3 regions of the Saccharopolyspora sp. SCSIO 74807 genome follow, and region 3 is predicted to be linked to each of the others. Evidence: riboswitches for the same ligand, from Rfam matches in the RefSeq annotation. Region 3 holds a riboswitch; each other region holds the start of a gene.
What was found. A riboswitch is a leader RNA that binds a small molecule or an ion and turns the genes downstream of it on or off. The one in region 3 is predicted to bind cobalamin.
Positions count from the first base shown of each region.

Region 1 (5,839 bases), 2.8 Mb from region 3:
CAAGGTCGTCGGCGGCGAACCCGCCAGCACCGATGACTTCCCGTGGGTCGTCTACCTCACCGACGCCTCGGGCAACCAGTTCTGCGGGGGCACGCTGGCCGCGCCGGACAAGGTCGTCACCGCCGCGCACTGCGTCACCGGCGGGCCGCCCGAGATGACCGTCGTGGCCGGTCGCGACGACAAGCTCAGCAGCGACGGCGAGGAAGTCGACGTCCGCGGCACCTGGGTGCACCCGGATTACCAGCAGGCCACCAGCGGTTCGGACGTCGCGGTGCTGACCCTGGAACGGGACCTGCCGCAGACTCCGCTGCAGCTGGCGCGGCCGCAGGATTCCGGGCTCTACGAGCCGGGCCAGGAGGCCACGGTGCTCGGCTGGGGCAGCACGAGCGAAGGCGGCACCCCGTCCCGCACGCTGCGCCAGGCGACCCCGCCGATCACCACCGACCAGCAGTGCTCCGACGCCTACAACGGGCAGTACGACCCGGAGGCGATGGTCTGCGCCGGGCTGCCCGCGGGTGGCGTGGACAGCTGCCAGGGCGACTCGGGCGGGCCGCTGGTCGTCGACGACCGGCTGATCGGGATCGTGTCCTGGGGCAACGGTTGCGCCCGGCCCGGCCAACCGGGGGTTTACACCCGCGTGGCCAGCTACTACGACGAGGTGCAGGCGCAGTTGAGCTGATCCGGGTTCAGCCGGAGCAGGGCCGGGGCGCGCGCCGGGCGCCCCGGCCTTCGCATGTTCCGGGGCGGTGCCTGAGAAATCGGCCGGAAGCGGCTCAGCTCGCGACGAGGCCGACCGAGATGGTCAGGAACGCGGCTGCGCTGACCATGTCCAGCGAGCGCGCCACCCGCGGATGCCGCAGCCGGTCGGCGATGCGCGCGGCGGCCAGCACGACGGTGATCTCCCAGATCGCGGCCACCACCAGGAACACCGCGCCGAGCATGATCAGTTGCAGCGTCGGCGCGGTGGCGCCGCCCACGAACTGCGGCAGGAACGCGAGGCTGAACAGCAGCATCTTGGGGTTCGTGATGTTGCTCAGCAGCCCCTGCAGGTACGGCCGCCGCACCGGGGCGCCGCCGCCGAGTTCTTCGCCGCTTCGCTTCCGCGTCAGCCACAGCCCGCGCACGATCGTCGCCGCCAGGTAAACGAGGTACGCCGCGCCCGCCCATTTCAGCGTGGACAGCACCGCCGGGTTGCTCGTGATCAGCGCGCCGAGTCCGCAGATCACCAGCGCGACCTGCGCGATGCTGCCGCTGTGGATGCCGGCCAGCGCCCGCAGCCCGGCTCCGGTGCCCTGCCGCAGCGAGGTCCGCAGCAGCAGGAACGCGTCCACACCGGGCGTGAGCACTACTACTGCACTGGCGAGCAGGAACGCAGGCAGCGTCGTGAAGTCCAGCATGGCGGGTTCGCTCCTCCTACTCGGGCGCGCGAAGGCACGGCGGGCCGCGCGGCCGCCGGGCAAGATTCACCGGATCGTGGGTGATCTCGGGAGTCCGCATCGTCGCGGTCTCCGGATCAACGAAATGAGTGGCTGGATGAACGGTGGATGAAGAGCTTGATCGACGTTCTTTTTCCTGCCGATGACCATAGTAACGAAAAATTTTGCCGCCTGGATGTGAGTTCAGCCTCCTGACCTCTATGTGACCGGGCCGCTACGGTGTGCCGCCGTAGATCCCCGCGACCATGGAGGCCGACGTGTTCAACGGCAGCGCTCGCAAGTTCCGGCTCCCGCTGCGAAGGCTGTTCGCGGGGTGCTCCGCGGGAGCCGCTGCCGTGGCGCTGATGAGTCCGGTCGCGTCCGCCGAAACACCCGGCGGCGGCAAGGAACGCGTCGTCGGCGGGGAGGGCACCGGGATCGAGGCCGCGCCTTGGGCGGTCGCGCTGACCGACCCGGACGGCAACCAGTTCTGCGGCGGGACGCTGGTCGCCCCGGACAAGGTCGTCACCGCCGCGCACTGCACCTTCGACACCGCCACCGCGCAGCCGCGCGCCGTGGGAGAGCTGCGCGCGGTGACCGGGCGGGAAGATCTGCGCACCTCCGCCGGGACGGTTTCGGAAGTTCGCGAAGTCTGGGTGCACCCCGAGTTCCGGGACGTCGGCCACGGCCACGACGTCGCCGTGCTGACCCTGACCGCTCCGGCGCCGCAGCCGCCGCTGCCGATGGCCGGGGCCGGGGAAGTCGAGCCCTACCGGCCCGGAACTCCGGCCCGCGTCTACGGCTGGGGCCGCACCACCGAGTACGGGTCCACTTCGGACACACTGCGCTCCGCCGACGTGCCGATCAACAGCGACGAGCAGTGCCGCAACACCTACCCGGAATACGACGGCACGACCATGGTCTGCGCCGGACTCCCCGAAGGCGGCCGGGACGCGTGCACCGGCGACTCCGGTGGCCCGCTGGTCGCCGAAGGCAGGCTGGTGGGAGTCGTCTCCTACGGCGCGGGATGCGGGCGCCCCGGCGCCCCCGGCGTCTACGCCCGGATTTCCGGTGTCGCCGCCGAGATGGCCCCGCAGCTGTGACGACGACAGTGGCGTTTACTACTTCGCCGCAGGTGAATGCGGGTCGCGCGACCCGCGTGTGATATCCCGGAGTGGTGACGCTGCAACCGCTTGCCACCGCTGTGCAACGCGCCTACACGGCCGACCTCGACGCCGAGGACTTCTACAGACTGCTGCGCCTGCGGGTGGACGTGTTCGTGGTCGAGCAGCAATGCCCCTACGCCGAGCTCGACGGCCGCGACCTGGACAGCCGCACCCGGCACTTCTGGATCGACTCGGCCGACGGCTACGTGCTCGGCTACCTGCGGCTGCTGGAGGACGCCGGCGGCGGTTTCCGGATCGGCCGGGTGGCCACCGCGAAGAACGCCCGGGGGATGGGGCTCGGCGCGAAGTTGATGCGCGCGGCGCTCGCCGAGGTGCGCAGTTCGCCCGCGGTGCTCTCGGCGCAGACCCGGGTGCTGGAGTTCTACCGCCCGTTCGGCTTCGAGCCCTCCGGTGAGGAGTACCTCGAAGACGGCATCGCGCACATCGACATGTTGCGCTGCCCGGCGTGATCGCTGCCGCAGCGAGGTTCCTCGGCATCGGCTGATCTGCGACGATGCTCGCTGGTCCCAGCCGGGCAGGTCAGGAAGCCGGTGCGAGTCCGGCACGGTCGGCGCCACTGTGACCGGGGAGCGGGTCCCCTTCGCGAGCCACCGGGACGCCTGGGAAGGCCGGGGAAGTTCCGCGCGGATCCGGGAGTCAGGACACTGCCTCGCCCCGGCACAGCCGACATCGGGGCGTCCGAGACCCGAGGAAGGAACTCCTGGCATGACTGCTCCCGCGAGGGCGCGCTTCCCGTTCTCCGCCGTGGTCGGGCACGACGACCTGCGGCTGGCGCTGCTGCTCAACGCGGTGCACCCGCGCATCGGCGGCGTGCTGGTGCGCGGCGAGAAGGGCACCGCGAAGTCCACTGTGGTCCGTGCGCTGGCTGCGCTGCTGCCCGCGCTGGACGTGGTCCCGGACTGCCGGTTCGGCTGCTCCCCGCAGCAACCCGACCCGGAGTGCCCGGACGGCCCGCACGCGGCGACGGCCGCCGAGCAGCGGTCCGCCGAGCTGGTGGAACTGCCGGTCGGGGCCACCGAGGACCGGCTGGTGGGGTCGCTGGACTTGGAGAAGGCGCTGACCGAGGGAGTCCGGGCCTACCAACCGGGTCTGCTGGCCGCCGCGCACCGCGGAGTGCTCTACGTCGACGAGGTCAACCTGCTGCACGACCACCTGGTGGACCTGCTGCTGGACGCGGCGGCGATGGGGCGCGCGCACGTCGAGCGGGAAGGCGTGTCCATCACGCACGCCGCCTCGTTCCTGCTGGTCGGCACGATGAACCCGGAGGAAGGTGAGCTGCGTCCGCAGCTGCTGGACCGCTTCGGCCTCACCGTGCAGGTCTCGGCTTCGCGGGAGGTAGCCACGCGCACCGAGGTGGTGCGGCGGCGGCTCGAGTTCGAGGCCGACCCGGCGGGTTTCGCGCAGCAGTGGGCCGAGCAGGACGCCGAGCTGGCCGAGCGGATCGCGGCCGCCCGCGCCCGCGTCGAGTCGGTGGTGCTGCCGGATTCCGAGCTGCGCCGGATCTCCGCGCTGTGCGCGGCGTTCGACGTGGACGGGATGCGCGCGGACCTGGTGCTGGCCCGCACCGCTGTCGCGCACGCCGCTTGGCGCGGTGCGGACGCGGTCGAGGAGGTCGACGTCGAGGCGGGCTCCCGGCTGGCGCTGCCGCACCGGCGGCGCCGCGATCCGTTCGACGAGCCGGGTGTGGACGAGGAGCAGTTGCAGCAGGCGCTGTCCGATGCCGCGGAGCACGCCGAGGACTCGGGCGACGACTCCGGGGACGCTGGGGATTCGGGCGACGCTGGGGATTCGGGCGACGACGAACCGCCGGACGGACCGGACGACGGGCCGGGCGGCGGATCTCCGGACGGCGGTCCGGACGACGGCCCGGACGGTCCCGGTGGCGGACAAGCCCAGCAGCCGCCGGAGAGCGCTGCTGATCAGCAGAACGGGCAGCAGCAGGAGAAATCCGGCGGCAACGGCCCGGCGCCCGCGGGCAAGCCGCCCGCCGCGCCCGCTCCGGCCTTCCGCGCCCGACTGCTGGAAGTCCCCGGGGTCGGCGAAGGCGCGCCCGGCCGCCGTTCCCGCGCGCGCTCCCGCACCGGCCAGACCATCCGTTCCTCCACAGTGGACGGAAATGGCGTGCACCTGCCCGCCACGCTGACCGCCGCCGCCCCGCACCAGCTCGCGCGCGGGCGCAGCGGCCCGGGACTCGTGCTGCACCAGGAAGACGTCCGCCGGTCGGTGCGCGAAGGCCGCGAGGGCAACCTGGTGCTGTTCGCCGTGGACGCCTCCGGCTCGATGGCCGCCAGGGAGCGGATGTCCGCGGTCAGCGGCGCGGTGCTGTCCCTGCTGCGGGACGCCTACCAGCGGCGCGACAAAGTGGGCGTGGTGACGTTCCGCGCCGGTGCCGCGGAACTGGCGCTGCCGCCGACCTCGTCGGTGGAGATCGCCGCCTCCCGGATGCGCGATCTGCGCACCGGCGGCCGCACTCCGCTGGCCGACGGCCTGCTGAAAGTCCGCAAGGTGGTGCAGACCGAACGCACCCGGGACCCGCGCAGGCGCCCGCTGCTGGTGCTGCTCACCGACGGCAAGGCCACGATTCCGGCCGGTGAAGCGGCCGGCGGTGGGCGCTCCGGCGCGCAGCGCGCGGTGCGGGATTCGTTGCGTGCGGCCGGATTGCTGGCCGGGCTCGGAGTGGCTTCGGTGGTCGTCGACTGCGAGCAGGGCATGGTCCGGCTCGGCTTGGCCGGGCAGCTCGCCACCGCGCTCGGCGGGGCCTGCCTGCGGCTCGAGGAGCTCTCCGCGGACGCGGTCGCTGGAGTGGTGCGCGCGGCCCGCGACGGCGTGGCAAAGGCCGCCTGATTCCGATTCGGTCACAACACGCGCGGGCAGGTGTAGGAATATCCCGGCGAACTTGGTAAGGTGTTCTTCGTCCACCTGACCCCCAGGGGTGGACCACGAGGCGCCCTCGCGCTCCCGATGACCCCCAGGTCGGTTGAGCGCGGGGGTGCTTTCTACGCACCTCGGCGAATCTCGCGCACCGGCCGCAATCCCGCGGCGTACCGGTGGAATCCGGGCAAACGATTTCGTCGCCGAGGCCGTTCGGGCGCGGTGCAACGGGTGCGTCGCCGGTTGCAGTGTGCCGGGCCGCTCTGCGACCTCGGCCGGTTGCGCGCGCAACGGTGTTCCGGCGCACTCCGCCGAGCTGGTCCTGCGATCTCGGCCGCGCCGTGGCTTAGGCTCGGGCCATGCCGC
Region 1 is NZ_CP146100.1:236,099-241,937, reverse strand. It holds gene V1457_RS01100 (serine protease) at 1-679, shown strand, start outside; gene V1457_RS01095 (LysE family translocator) at 774-1,397, opposite strand; gene V1457_RS01090 (serine protease) at 1,694-2,518, shown strand; gene V1457_RS01085 (GNAT family N-acetyltransferase) at 2,593-3,051, shown strand; cobalamin riboswitch at 3,122-3,249, shown strand; gene V1457_RS01080 (magnesium chelatase subunit D family protein) at 3,308-5,446, shown strand; gene cobO (cob(I)yrinic acid a,c-diamide adenosyltransferase) at 5,833-5,839, shown strand, end outside.
Region 1: linked by a shared signal. The riboswitch ahead of V1457_RS01080 (magnesium chelatase subunit D family protein) and the one ahead of metE (5-methyltetrahydropteroyltriglutamate--homocysteine S-methyltransferase) in region 3 are both predicted to bind cobalamin.

Region 2 (5,839 bases), 2.8 Mb from region 3:
GGCGACCCGCGATCCGGCCCGCGCCAGGTCGAGGGCGAACTCCGCGCGTTCGGACTCGACGCGGTTGTCCGAGGAATGCTTGCGCTGCCGCGGATTCGACGGCAGCCGGTCCAGGTAAGGGCCGTAGCCGACGAGGTCGTCGGCGGCGGCGACGGCCGTGGCCGCCTCCGGAGTGGTCCACTGCGGACCAGCGGGGCCGAGGCCGACGACCACCAGCTCACCGGGCCCGCTCGGCGCGGGAAGTTCTTCAGCCGCAACGGTTTCCCGCACGTGGGGGGTGCCATCGGCCGCGGTGAGGTTGATCGGGCTGTCCGCGTTCACCGGGCTCGGCAGCAGCGCCAGCGAGAAGTACGGCACCGATTCCGGATCCACATCGCGCAACGGCAGCAAGCGCTGCCGGTCAGTGGTGGCGCGCTCCGCGTAGTACGCCTCGTCCAGCCGTCCGGCCTGCTCGAACGCCTGCTGCACGCCCTCGAACGTGCGGCCCAGCTTCATCACCGCGGCCGCGTCGGTCGCGGCCAGTTGCTCGGCGAGCTTCTCCGGCTCCAGCGTGCCGGGCAGCACGGTCAGCACCTCGTCCCGCTCGGCGAGCGGGCGCCCGAGCGACGCGGCGGCTCCGCTGACCGAAGTCACCCCCGGCACCGCGGCGACCTCGAACCGGTCCACCAGCCGCTTGTGCATGTGCATGTAGGAGCCGTAGAAGAACGGGTCGCCCTCGCACAGCAGCGCCACGTCGCGGCCCGCGGCCAGGTGCGCGGCGAGCCGCTCGGCGGCGTCGGCGTAGAACTCGTCGATCGCGCCCTGGTAGCCGCCCGGGTGGTTCGTGGTCTCCGTGGTCACCGGGTAGACCAGCGGCTCTTCGACCTGGTCGGACCGCAGGTACGGTTCGGCGACCCCGCGCGCGATGCTGCGGCCGTGCCGCGCGCTGTGGTAAGCGATCACGTCCGCTTCGCGGATGCGCCGCGCGGCCTTCACGGTCACCAGCTCCGGATCACCGGGTCCGAGTCCGACGCCGAACAACCTGCCTGCCTGCTCCACGGTGCTGCTCACTCCTGTTCGCTCGCGATCGCGTTGACGGCGGCCACCGCCATCGCGCTGCCACCCCGGCGGCCGTGCACCACCAGGTGCTCCAGCGCGGGATGTTCGGCCAGTGCTTGCTTGGACTCGGCGGCGCCGATGAAACCGACCGGCAGACCGAGCACGGCCGCGGGCCGCCCGGCGCCTTCGTCGACCATCTCCAGCAGCCGGAACAACGAGGTCGGCGCGTTGCCCACGGCCACGACGGAACCTTCCAGGCGGTCGGCCCACAGCTCCATCGCGGCGGCGCTGCGGGTGGTGCCGAGTTGCTGCGCCAGCTCGGGAACTCGCTGGTCACCGAGGGTGCAGACGATGTCGTTGGCGGCCGGGAGGCGGCGCCGGGTGATTCCGGCGGCGACCATCTCCGCGTCGCAGAACACCGGCGCGCCCGCGCGCAACGCCTTGCGAGCGGCCAGCACCGCGTTCGGCGACCAGGCCAGATCGGCGACCAGGTCGACCATGCCGCAAGCGTGGATCATGCGGACCGCGACCCCGGCGACCTCCGGCGGCATCCCGTCCAGTTCGGCCTCGGCGCGGATCGTGGCGAAGGAACGGCGGTAGATCTCCGGGCCTTCGCGGACGTACTCGTAGCGACCGGTGTTCACAGTGCCCTCCGTGCCGCTTCGAGCGCGGCGGTCGGTTCGCTGCCGGCCGGTTTCCCGCCGACCTCGTAGCCGGCCTCGGTGGCCAGCACTTCCACTCCGCGACCCGCGGGCCGCCCGCACCGGCGGGAACAGCCCGCCCAGTGCACCGGCAGCTCCCCGGGACGCGCGGTGCGCGCGGCGTCCGTGCGGACGTCCGCCAAGGATTTCGCGCAGCCGGGGCTGCCGGTGCACGCGGTGATTCCGGCCAGTGGCGCGGACTCGTCCACGACCAGCCCCGCGGAGTCCAGTTCGGACAGTAGCGTTGCGGCTTCGCCGCGCGGGATTCCCGGCAGCACCAGGGTCCGCCACGGAGTGAGCCGGAGCTGCCCGGCGACTTCCGCCGCGGCGCTGACGCAGGCGACCTGGGCCGGGCTCAACCGGCCCAGCGGAGCCCCGGCCGCGACGCTCACTCGCCCGTCGCCGAGCTGCCGGCGCCCGAGGTGGGCGTGCGTCGGCACCACCTCGTCGGGCACGGCGACCGGCTCTGCCGCGGAAATCCCCAGCGCAGCGAGGACCCGCTGGGTGACGCGCGAAGCACCATCGGTGAGTTCGTCGAGCCGCCAGCTCGCCGCTCGCTGCTGCGCCCGCTCGGCCAGGAACGCCTCCGCGGCCAGCACCGCGGCCTGCGCGGCAGCATCCGCCGTGACCCGAATCCCCTTGTCCACGCCCGAAAGCAGCACCGCGACCGAGTCACCCACCGGCAACAACCCGACGTCACCGCGCAACCCCGTGACGTCACCGCACCCGTCGTCCACAGTGAACAGGAACCGGCCGGGCAGCTCGGCCAAGCCCGGAACCGCGCACAACCGCTCGTCGAGCTCCCGCGACACCGCGTGCACGTCCAGTGCGCCGTCGCTACCGGGCGAGGCGATCACGTTGCGTACTCGCTCGTGCGTCGCGGACGGCAGCAATCCCGCGCCGGCGAGCCGCCCGGCGAACTCCGCCCCGGAAGCCAGCCCGCGCACCTGCAGGTTCGCCCGCGAGGTCAGCTCCCACCCGCCGTCGCCGAGCTGCGCAGCATCGGCCAGCGCCCGCACCTGGTGCGCGGTCAGCCGCCCGCCGGGCACCCGCACCCGGGCCAGTCCGCCGTCCGCGGCCTCGTGCACCCGCAGCGCGCCGGGGCACGCATCGGGCTCGGCTCGTTCCGGCACAGCTTCCCGCCTTCACTGATCGTGGTCGTCCCGACACCGGAATCCGCTGCGCACGGCGTCGGCGCTCGGTAGCGCGCGGACCATCGGCGCACACCGGCGATCGTCGATACTACGACCAGGGGTGGTTGCGGGGGCAAAACACGAGCGCTTCACCACGCCGCACTTGACTAACGATCGCGGCGTTGCGGAGAGTGGTCGACGGCGACGAGTGGAGGAAGCCGGTGCGAATCCGGCGCGGTCCCGCCACTGTCACCGGGGAGCGGACTCCGATGGGCGAAGTCGAGCACTTCGCGGCCACTGCCTGCGGGCAACGGCGGCCACTGCCTGCGGGCGGGAAGGCCGGGGCGAGCAGCGATCCGGGAGCCAGGACACTCCGCCGCCGCCATGCCTGCCAGCCGGGGCCCGACGACCGGGTGCCCGACGACTCCGGGGCGGACGACCCCGAGGAAGGTTGACCATGCGTCCTGCGACGTCCGTGTCCCCGCGAAACGGGGAGCGTGCCGCGTGATCCTGCTGCTGTCCACATCGGACACCGATCTGCTGAGCGCGCGCGCCGCGAACGCCGACTCCGGTGTCGCGCAGTTCCGGCTCGGCAACCCCGCCCGGCTCGGCGTGGACGACCTGCCGCCGCTGCTGGAAGGCGTCGACCTCGTCGTGGTCCGCCTGCTCGGCGGCCGCCGCGCCTGGGAGGAGGGCCTGGACGCGCTGCTGGCCGGGCCGCGGCCGGTGGTGGTGCTCGGCGGCGAGCAGGCCCCGGACGCGGAGCTGATGGAGTGCTCCACGGTGCCCGGCGGGGTTTGCGCGCAGGCGCACAGCTACCTCGCCCAGGGCGGGCCGCAGAACCTGACGCAGCTGTTCCACTTCCTGTCGGACACGATCCTGCTCACCGGACACGGCTTCGAGCCGCCGGTGGAGACTCCCAAGTGGGGCGTGCTGGAACGCGAGCCGCGCCGCACCGAGGGCCCGACGGTGGCGGTGCTGTACTACCGCGCGCACCACATGGCCGGGAACACCGCGTTCGCGCACGCGCTCTCGGAGTCCATTGAGGACGCCGGTGGGCAGGCGCTGCCGGTGTTCTGCGCCTCGCTGCGCGCTCCGGAGCCGGGACTGCTAGACACGCTCGAGCAGGCGGACGCGCTGATCGTCACGGTTCTCGCGGCGGGCGGCACGAAACCCGCGACCGCGCAGGCCGGTGGCGACGACGAGGCGTGGGACGTGGGTGCGCTGGCCGAGCTGGACATCCCGATCCTGCAAGGGCTCACGCTCACCTCCAGCCGCGCGGCGTGGGAGGAGAACGACGAGGGACTGTCCCCACTGGACATGGCCACGCAGGTGGCGGTGCCGGAGTTCGACGGGCGGCTGATCACGGTGCCGTTCTCGTTCAAGGAGAACGACTCCGAGGGCTTGCCGGTCTACGTCGCCGATCCGGAGCGCACCGCGCGCGTCGCCGGGACCGCGGTACGGCACGCGCAGCTCAAGCACGTGCAGCCGCAGGACAAGCGGCTGGTGCTGATGCTATCGGCGTATCCGACCAAGCACTCCCGCATCGGCAACGCGGTCGGGCTGGACACCCCGGCCAGCGCGGTGAAGATGCTGGCCACGCTGCGCGACGCGGGCTACGACATCGGCCCGGCCGACGGCCCGGACGCGCTGCCCGGCGTCGCCGCGCAGGACGGTGACGCGCTGGTGCACGCGCTGATCGCGGCGGGTGGGCAGGACCCGGACTGGTTGTCCGAGGAGCAGCTTTCCGGGAATCCGGTGCGGATTCCGGCCAAGCGCTACGCCGAGTGGTACGCGACGCTGCCCGCGGACCTGCGCGAGAGCATCGAGCAGCACTGGGGTCCGCCGCCTGGCGAGCAGTTCGTGGACCGCTCGCACGACCCGGACGGCGAGATCGTGCTCGCCGCGCTGCGCGCGGGCAACGTGGTGATCATGGTGCAGCCGCCGCGCGGTTTCGGCGAGAACCCGATCGCGATCTACCACGATCCGGACCTGCCGCCGAGCCACCACTACCTGGCCGCCTACCGCTGGCTCAACCACGAGTTCGGCGCGCACGCGATGGTGCACCTGGGCAAGCACGGCAACCTGGAGTGGCTGCCGGGCAAAACCGCGGGCATGTCGGCGTCCTGCGCGCCGGACGCGGCGCTGGGCGACCTGCCGCTGATCTACCCGTTCCTGGTCAACGACCCCGGTGAGGGCACGCAGGCCAAGCGGCGGGTGCACGCCACGCTGGTGGACCACCTGGTGCCGCCGATGGCGCGCGCGGAGAGCTACGGCGACATCGCCAAGCTGGAGCAACTGCTCGACGAGCACGCGCAGATCTCCGCGATGGACCCGGCGAAGCTGCCCGCGATCCGCAGCCAGATCTGGACGCTGATGCAGGCCGCGAAGCTCGACCACGACCTCGGGCTGGAAGAACGCCCGCACGAAGCCGAATTCGACGACATGCTGCTGCACGTCGACGGCTGGCTCTGCGAGATCAAGGACGCGCAGATCCGCGACGGCCTGCACATCCTCGGCGGCGCGCCGACCGGTGAGCCGCGGGTGAACCTGGTGCTGGCGATGCTGCGGGCGCGGCAGATGTGGGGCGGGCAGTCCGCCGCGCTGCCCGGCCTGCGCGAGGCGCTGGGCATGTTGGAGGACGGCAGCGTCGCCCGCGGCACCGTGGACGACGTGGAAACCAGCGCGCACGCCCTGGTTTCCGGTATGGAGGAGCACGACTGGGAGCTCTCGGCGGTGCCGGAGGTCTGCCGTTCGGTGCTCGGCGAAGCACCGGACGACGTGGTGCGAGTGCTGGAGTTCGCGGTTTCCGAACTCGTTCCGCGGCTGGCGTCCACAACGGACGAGATGACCGCGGCGCTGCACGCGCTGGAAGGCGGCTACGTCCCGGCGGGCCCGAGCGGTTCGCCGCTGCGCGGCCTGATCAACGTGCTGCCGACCGGCCGGAACTTCTACTCGGTGGACCCG
Region 2 is NZ_CP146100.1:206,849-212,687, forward strand. It holds gene V1457_RS00940 (precorrin-2 C(20)-methyltransferase) at 1-1,038, opposite strand, end outside; gene V1457_RS00945 (precorrin-8X methylmutase) at 1,047-1,682, opposite strand; gene cobG (precorrin-3B synthase) at 1,679-2,872, opposite strand; cobalamin riboswitch at 3,033-3,268, shown strand; gene cobN (cobaltochelatase subunit CobN) at 3,377-5,839, shown strand, end outside.
Region 2: linked by a shared signal. The riboswitch ahead of cobN (cobaltochelatase subunit CobN) and the one ahead of metE (5-methyltetrahydropteroyltriglutamate--homocysteine S-methyltransferase) in region 3 are both predicted to bind cobalamin.

Region 3 (5,839 bases):
TGTCGTCTCGTGCACCGCCGTCGGTTGCCGCCCCGACAGCGGTGCACCGACTGCTCACGAACACCCCTGGCAACATCATCACCGCTGGTCAACCGGCTGCAAGATCAGCCGGGACGGGCCGCGGTGACCTTTCCCGCGTCGAATCCGCGCGAACCGCCGGTGCCGCCGACCGCCGCGGGCGCCGCCTCCGGCTCCGGAAAACGGTTGCTGCGCGCCAGATCCAGCCCCACCGCGTTCGCCTCGATCTCGACCGAGGTTCGCCATTGCCCGTGCAGCTCGTACTCCCGCGTGCGCAACCGGCCGGAGACGACCACCGGCGCGCTCTTCGCGACCACGCCGTCCACTCCGTCCGCCACCCGCCGCCAGCAGTTCACGGTGGCGACCAGCCGATCACCGTCCACCCACTGCTCGGTGGTCTTGTCGAAGCGCCGGGCACTGCTGCCCACCCGGAAGCTGACGACCTTGCTGCCGGACACCTCGCGGGTCCGCGGCTCGGTCAGCACCGTTCCCACGACCGCCACACCGGTTTCGAACATCACTACCGCCTCGCTGTCCCGTGCGGCGCCCGCCCCTCGGACGAAAGCGCCGGGCCGGATCTCGGCCTGAATCCAGCTTGCGGTGCGCCGATCACGCGCCGCCACCTCGATTTCACGATCTGTGGACGGACGCGGCTGTTGTGGACAACTCAGCGGCTGCCGGACGTGTCGCCCTCCGACAGGCGGCGCAGCATTTCGTTGTACGCCTTGAGGTCCGCGTCCCCGTCCGCATCGGCCTTGCGGTCGATCCGCCGTGCGGCCCGATCGTCCGCGCGCGACCACTGGATCAGCAGCGCCAGCATCACCACGACCAACGGCACTTCTCCGGACGCCCACGCGAGGCCCCCGCCGAGGTTCTGATCCGCCAGCAGGTCCGGCACCCAAGGCAGCGCCAGCCCGCGGTAGAAGTCCGAGCCGATCACCGTCTTGGACATCATCAGCGTGATGCCGAAGAACGCGTGGAACGGCATCGAAGCGAACACCAGCCCGACCTTCACCAGCGGCGGCAGCTGCCGCGGCGCCGGATCGATGCCGATCACCGGCCAGTAGAAGACGTAGCCCACCAGCAGGAAGTGCGCGTTCATCGCCAGGTGCGCCCAATGCTCGTACAGCGCCGCGTCGAACAACCCGGAGAAGTACAGCGCCCAGAACGACCCCACGAACAGCGCCAACGCCACCAGCGGGTTGGTCAGCAGCCGCGTGAGCGGCGAATGCAGGAAGGCCAGCAACCACTCCCGCGGCCCCGGCGGCTGGTCCTTCGAGGCCGGCTTGAGCACCCGCAGCGCCAACGACGTCGGCCCGGCCAGCACCAGCAGCACCGGCGAGAGCATCGACAGCACCATGTGCTGTCCCATGTGGACGCTGAACATGGCGGGTGCGTACCGGCCGATGCCCGCCGAGGTGGCGATCAGGATCGACGCGCACCCGAGCAGCCACGCCGCGGTGCGCCCCACCGGCCACCGGTCGCCGCGCCGCCGCAGCTTGACCACGCCCCACACGTACAGCGCGGCCAACGCGATCGAGAACGTCCCGAAGACCAGGTCGAAGCGGAAGTCGAACAGCAGCCGCAGCACGGTCGGCGGTTCGATCGGGTACCCGACCAGCAGCTCCACCCGCGAGGGCAGCGGGCCGAGCTCCGCGGGCGGCGGCGTACGTCCGAGCGCGACGGCGACACCGATGGTCGCGAACATCGCGAGGACCTCGACCGCGCCCAGCCGCAGCAGCGCGTTGCGCCCGGCACCTTCCTCGATCCGCTTGACCGCGCGTTCCCGCTGGAAGTACGCGATGACACCGAGCAGCGCCAGGCACAGCACCTTGACCACGACCAACGCCCCGTAGGTGGTCGTGAACAACTGCTCCGGCGGCACCCGCACGTAGGAGTTGAGCACGCCGGAGACCGCCATGACGATCCAGCACACCAGCGCGATCTTGGAGAACCGCCGCGCCACCAGTCCCGCGTGCGCGCCCTTGCGCGCCAGGTGCGCGAGCACGGCGATCAGCCCGCCGACCCAGATCGTCGCGGAGTACAGGTGGAACAGCAGGCTGTTCGTGGCGATGTCGTGCGCACCGCCGCTGGCGGAGTGCCCGGTGGCGATCAGCGGCAGCATCCCGGCCAGCGACAGCGCGAAAAGCGCGACCGTCCAGCCCCACGACAGCACGATCCGGCAGGCGACGGCGAGCACGAGCGCGATCACCGCGGTGATCAGCCATGACTTGGCCTCTTCCAACGCGTCCACGAGGCCGAACAGCACGGTGCTGTCGAGCACCTCGCTCACCGGACGTCCGGTGGCGTCCGCGGCGGTGAACGGCACCAGCAACACAGCGCCGACGCACCACAGCGCGGCCGCCCAGCCTGCTGCCCGCACCGCCGCGTAGCCGTCGGCCGTCAACGGCCCGGATCGCCGCGCCGGGATGCCGAACGAGGCCAGCAGCAGCGAACCGATGCACACCACCGCGCCGGATTCGGCCAGCACCCGCGCCACAGGCAGCCCGAACCTGGTGACCGCGCCGGGGTCCGGCAGGCCGTAGGCGGCGTAGGCGTCGCTCGCGGACAACGCGGTCAGCGCGATCGCCACCACCGCGGCCAGGAGTCCCGCCGTGCCGACCAGCACTCCCACCGCACTCGATCTGCGCCGTCCGGCCGGAACCGTCTCAGAAGCCACGCGCCGAGCCTAACGGACATGTCCTGACCTGCGGTTTTCGGGTGCCGACGCACGCGAACCGCGCAACTGAGCAGGACCGGCCGGATCAAGCGTCGGCAGCCACGATCAATCAGCACGAAACGTGATCAGGTTCGACACCGAAAGTGATCAATTTGTACACGTACGGACGCGGCGGAGTTGCGGAGAGTACGCGCCACGAAGTCGGCCCGAGAGGCGTTCGGCACCTCCGCGGAACGTGGGTTAAGGTACGCTCAATTGATCTTGAGATGCTGTGGTTCGAACTCTCGACCAGGGAAAAGCGCCCCCGGCAGGACTCGAACCTGCGACCTAAGGATTAGAAGTCCTTTGCTCTGTCCGACTGAGCTACGAGGGCCTGTTCACCACATTGCTGAGCTGCACGGAGCAGGGTAACGGGCAGCTCCGCCGACCGTGGGACCGACGCGGGCGGCGTTGCAGAGCCGGTATAGAACGGCAAGCCGATCGACAGATCCGCGATCTTCGACCCCGCCGCGCCCGCTCACCGCACGGTCGGCGACCCCGCTTCGCAGCCGTTCGGACGTGATCCGCGTCTCCGATCCGGTTTCTCCCGCGAATTGCGCGAGATCGGTCGAAATCCCAGGTCACCTATCGCGCTTTCCCATGCAGTGGACGCGATGTCGGAGTTCGCGGGCCTTGTCTTCCGAGCAGAACTGGGTAACCTCCGACGTGCTGGTGGTTCGCCCGCACCGGCCCGAGCAGGCACGCGGCGGGCGAGGCAAGAGGGAACCCGGTGCGAATCCGGGACTGCCCCGCAGCGGTGAGTGGGAACGAACGCCGTCACCGGTTCCGGCCGGTCACAGCACTGAGCACGCGCTCGGGAAGCCGACGGTCAGTAGGAAGACCCGGCACCCGCCGGAGGAACGCCCGCGAGTCCGAAGACCTGCCGCCGGTGCGTGCGCCGCGATGCGCACGCGAGCCCGAGGTCCCGTGGGAGGACCGGTGGAGGAACCGCACGCGGTGGCGTGTGCCGGTCCCGGCGCGACCTCGGCGAACCTGCCGTCGAGCTCGCGAGGAGAGAGCGTTGGCCAGCAAGATCGGCTCCACCGTACTCGGCTACCCCCGGATCGGCCCGAACCGGGAACTCAAGCGTGCGCTGGAGAACTACTGGAAGTCCCGGATCTCCGAGCCGGAACTGCGCGAAGTCGCACGCACCCTGCGCACCGACACCTGGCGATCGCTGCGCGACGCCGGGCTGGATTCGGTGCCCGGCAACACGTTCTCGTACTACGACCAGGTGCTCGACACCGCCGTCACGTTCGGCGCGGTCCCGCGCCGCTTCCGGGAGCTGGGCCTGAGCCCGCTGGACACCTACTTCGCGTTGGCACGCGGCGTGGAATCGACACCGCCGCTGGAGATGACGAAGTGGTTCGACACCAACTACCACTACCTGGTGCCGGAGATCGGCCCGGACACGGCGTTCGCGCTGTCCGACCAGACTCCCGTCGACCAGTACAACGAGGCGGCTGAACTCGGCGTGCAGACCCGTCCGGTGCTGGTCGGACCGCTGACGTTCCTGCTGCTGTCGAAGCCGGAGGAGGGCGCGCCGGAATCGTTCCGCCCGCTGGACCGGCTCGACGACCTGCTCACCGCGTACACCGAGCTGCTCGGTGAGCTGCACCGCGCCGGTGTGGAGTGGGTGCAGCTGGACGAGCCCGCGTTCGTCGCGGATCGCTCGCAGGCCGAGCTGGACGCGTTGCGCGCCGCCTACCGCAAGCTCGGCGAGCTGCGGGAGCGGCCGAAGATCTTCGTGTCCTCCTACTTCGGCGATCTCGGCGACGCGCTGGGCGTGCTCGCCGCCGCCGAGGTGGAGGCGCTGGGCGTCGACCTGATCGCCGGTTCCTCCACTGTGGACAAACTGCCCGCTGTCCAGGGGCTGCGGGACAAGACGCTGGTCGCCGGCCTGGTCGACGGCCGCAACATCTGGCGCACCGACCTGGACAAGGCGCTGACCACGGCGGCGACGCTGCTCGGCGTGGCCGGTTCGGTCGCGGTCAGCACGTCCTGCTCGCTGCTGCACTCGCCCTACGACGTCGAGGCGGAGACCGGCATCGACCCGCAGGTCAAGTCGTGGCTGGCGTTCGCGGCGCAGAAGGTCGACGAGGTCGTGGTGCTCGGCCGGGCACTGCACGAGGGCCGCGACGCGGTCGGCGAGCAGCTGATCGCCGCGCGCCAGGTGATCGCCGACCGGGCCAACGCCGACCGCGTGCGCAACAACCGGGTGCAGGCACGGCTGGACTCGCTCAAACCCGAGCACGCGCGCCGCGGCGCCTACGAGAACCGCCGTGCGGCGCAACAGAAATCGCTGCGGCTGCCACCGCTGCCGACCACCACGATCGGCTCGTTCCCGCAGACCACCGACGTCCGCAAGGCCCGTGCCGCGCTGCAGAAGGGCAACATCGACCAGGCCACCTACAAGCAGCGGATGCGCGACGAGATCGAGCGGGTCATCCGGCTGCAGGAGGAACTGGGCCTGGACGTGCTGGTGCACGGCGAGCCCGAGCGCAACGACATGGTGCAGTACTTCTCCGAGCACATGGAGGGATTCGTCAGCACGCAGAACGGCTGGGTGCAGTCCTACGGCTCCCGCTGCGTGCGCCCGCCGATCCTGTTCGGCGACGTGTCCCGGCCCGCGCCGATCACGGTGGACTGGGCGAAGTACGCCCAGCAGCTCACCGAGAAGCCGGTGAAGGGCATGCTGACCGGCCCGGTCACCATCCTCGCGTGGTCGTTCGTGCGCGACGACCAGCCGCTGGCCAAGACCGCCCGGCAGGTGGGGCTCGCGGTCCGGGACGAGGTCAAGGACTTGGAGAACGCCGGGATCCGGGCCATCCAGGTCGACGAGCCCGCGTTGCGCGAGCTGCTGCCGCTGCGGTCGGCGCAGCACGAGGAGTACCTGGACTGGGCGGTGGAGTCGTTCCGGCTGGCCACCTCCGGCATCTCGGATTCGACCCAGATCCACACGCACCTGTGCTACTCCGAGTTCGGTGACGTGATCAACGCGATCGTGGCCCTGGACGCGGATGTGACCAGCATCGAAGCGGCCCGTTCGCGGATGGAGGTGCTGGACGACCTCAACGAGGTCGGGTTCGGCCGCGGCGTCGG
Region 3 is NZ_CP146100.1:2,990,512-2,996,350, reverse strand. It holds gene V1457_RS13845 (single-stranded DNA-binding protein) at 105-536, opposite strand; gene V1457_RS13840 (cytochrome c oxidase assembly protein) at 686-2,698, opposite strand; tRNA gene V1457_RS13835 (tRNA-Arg) at 2,998-3,071, opposite strand; cobalamin riboswitch at 3,455-3,619, shown strand; gene metE (5-methyltetrahydropteroyltriglutamate--homocysteine S-methyltransferase) at 3,759-5,839, shown strand, end outside.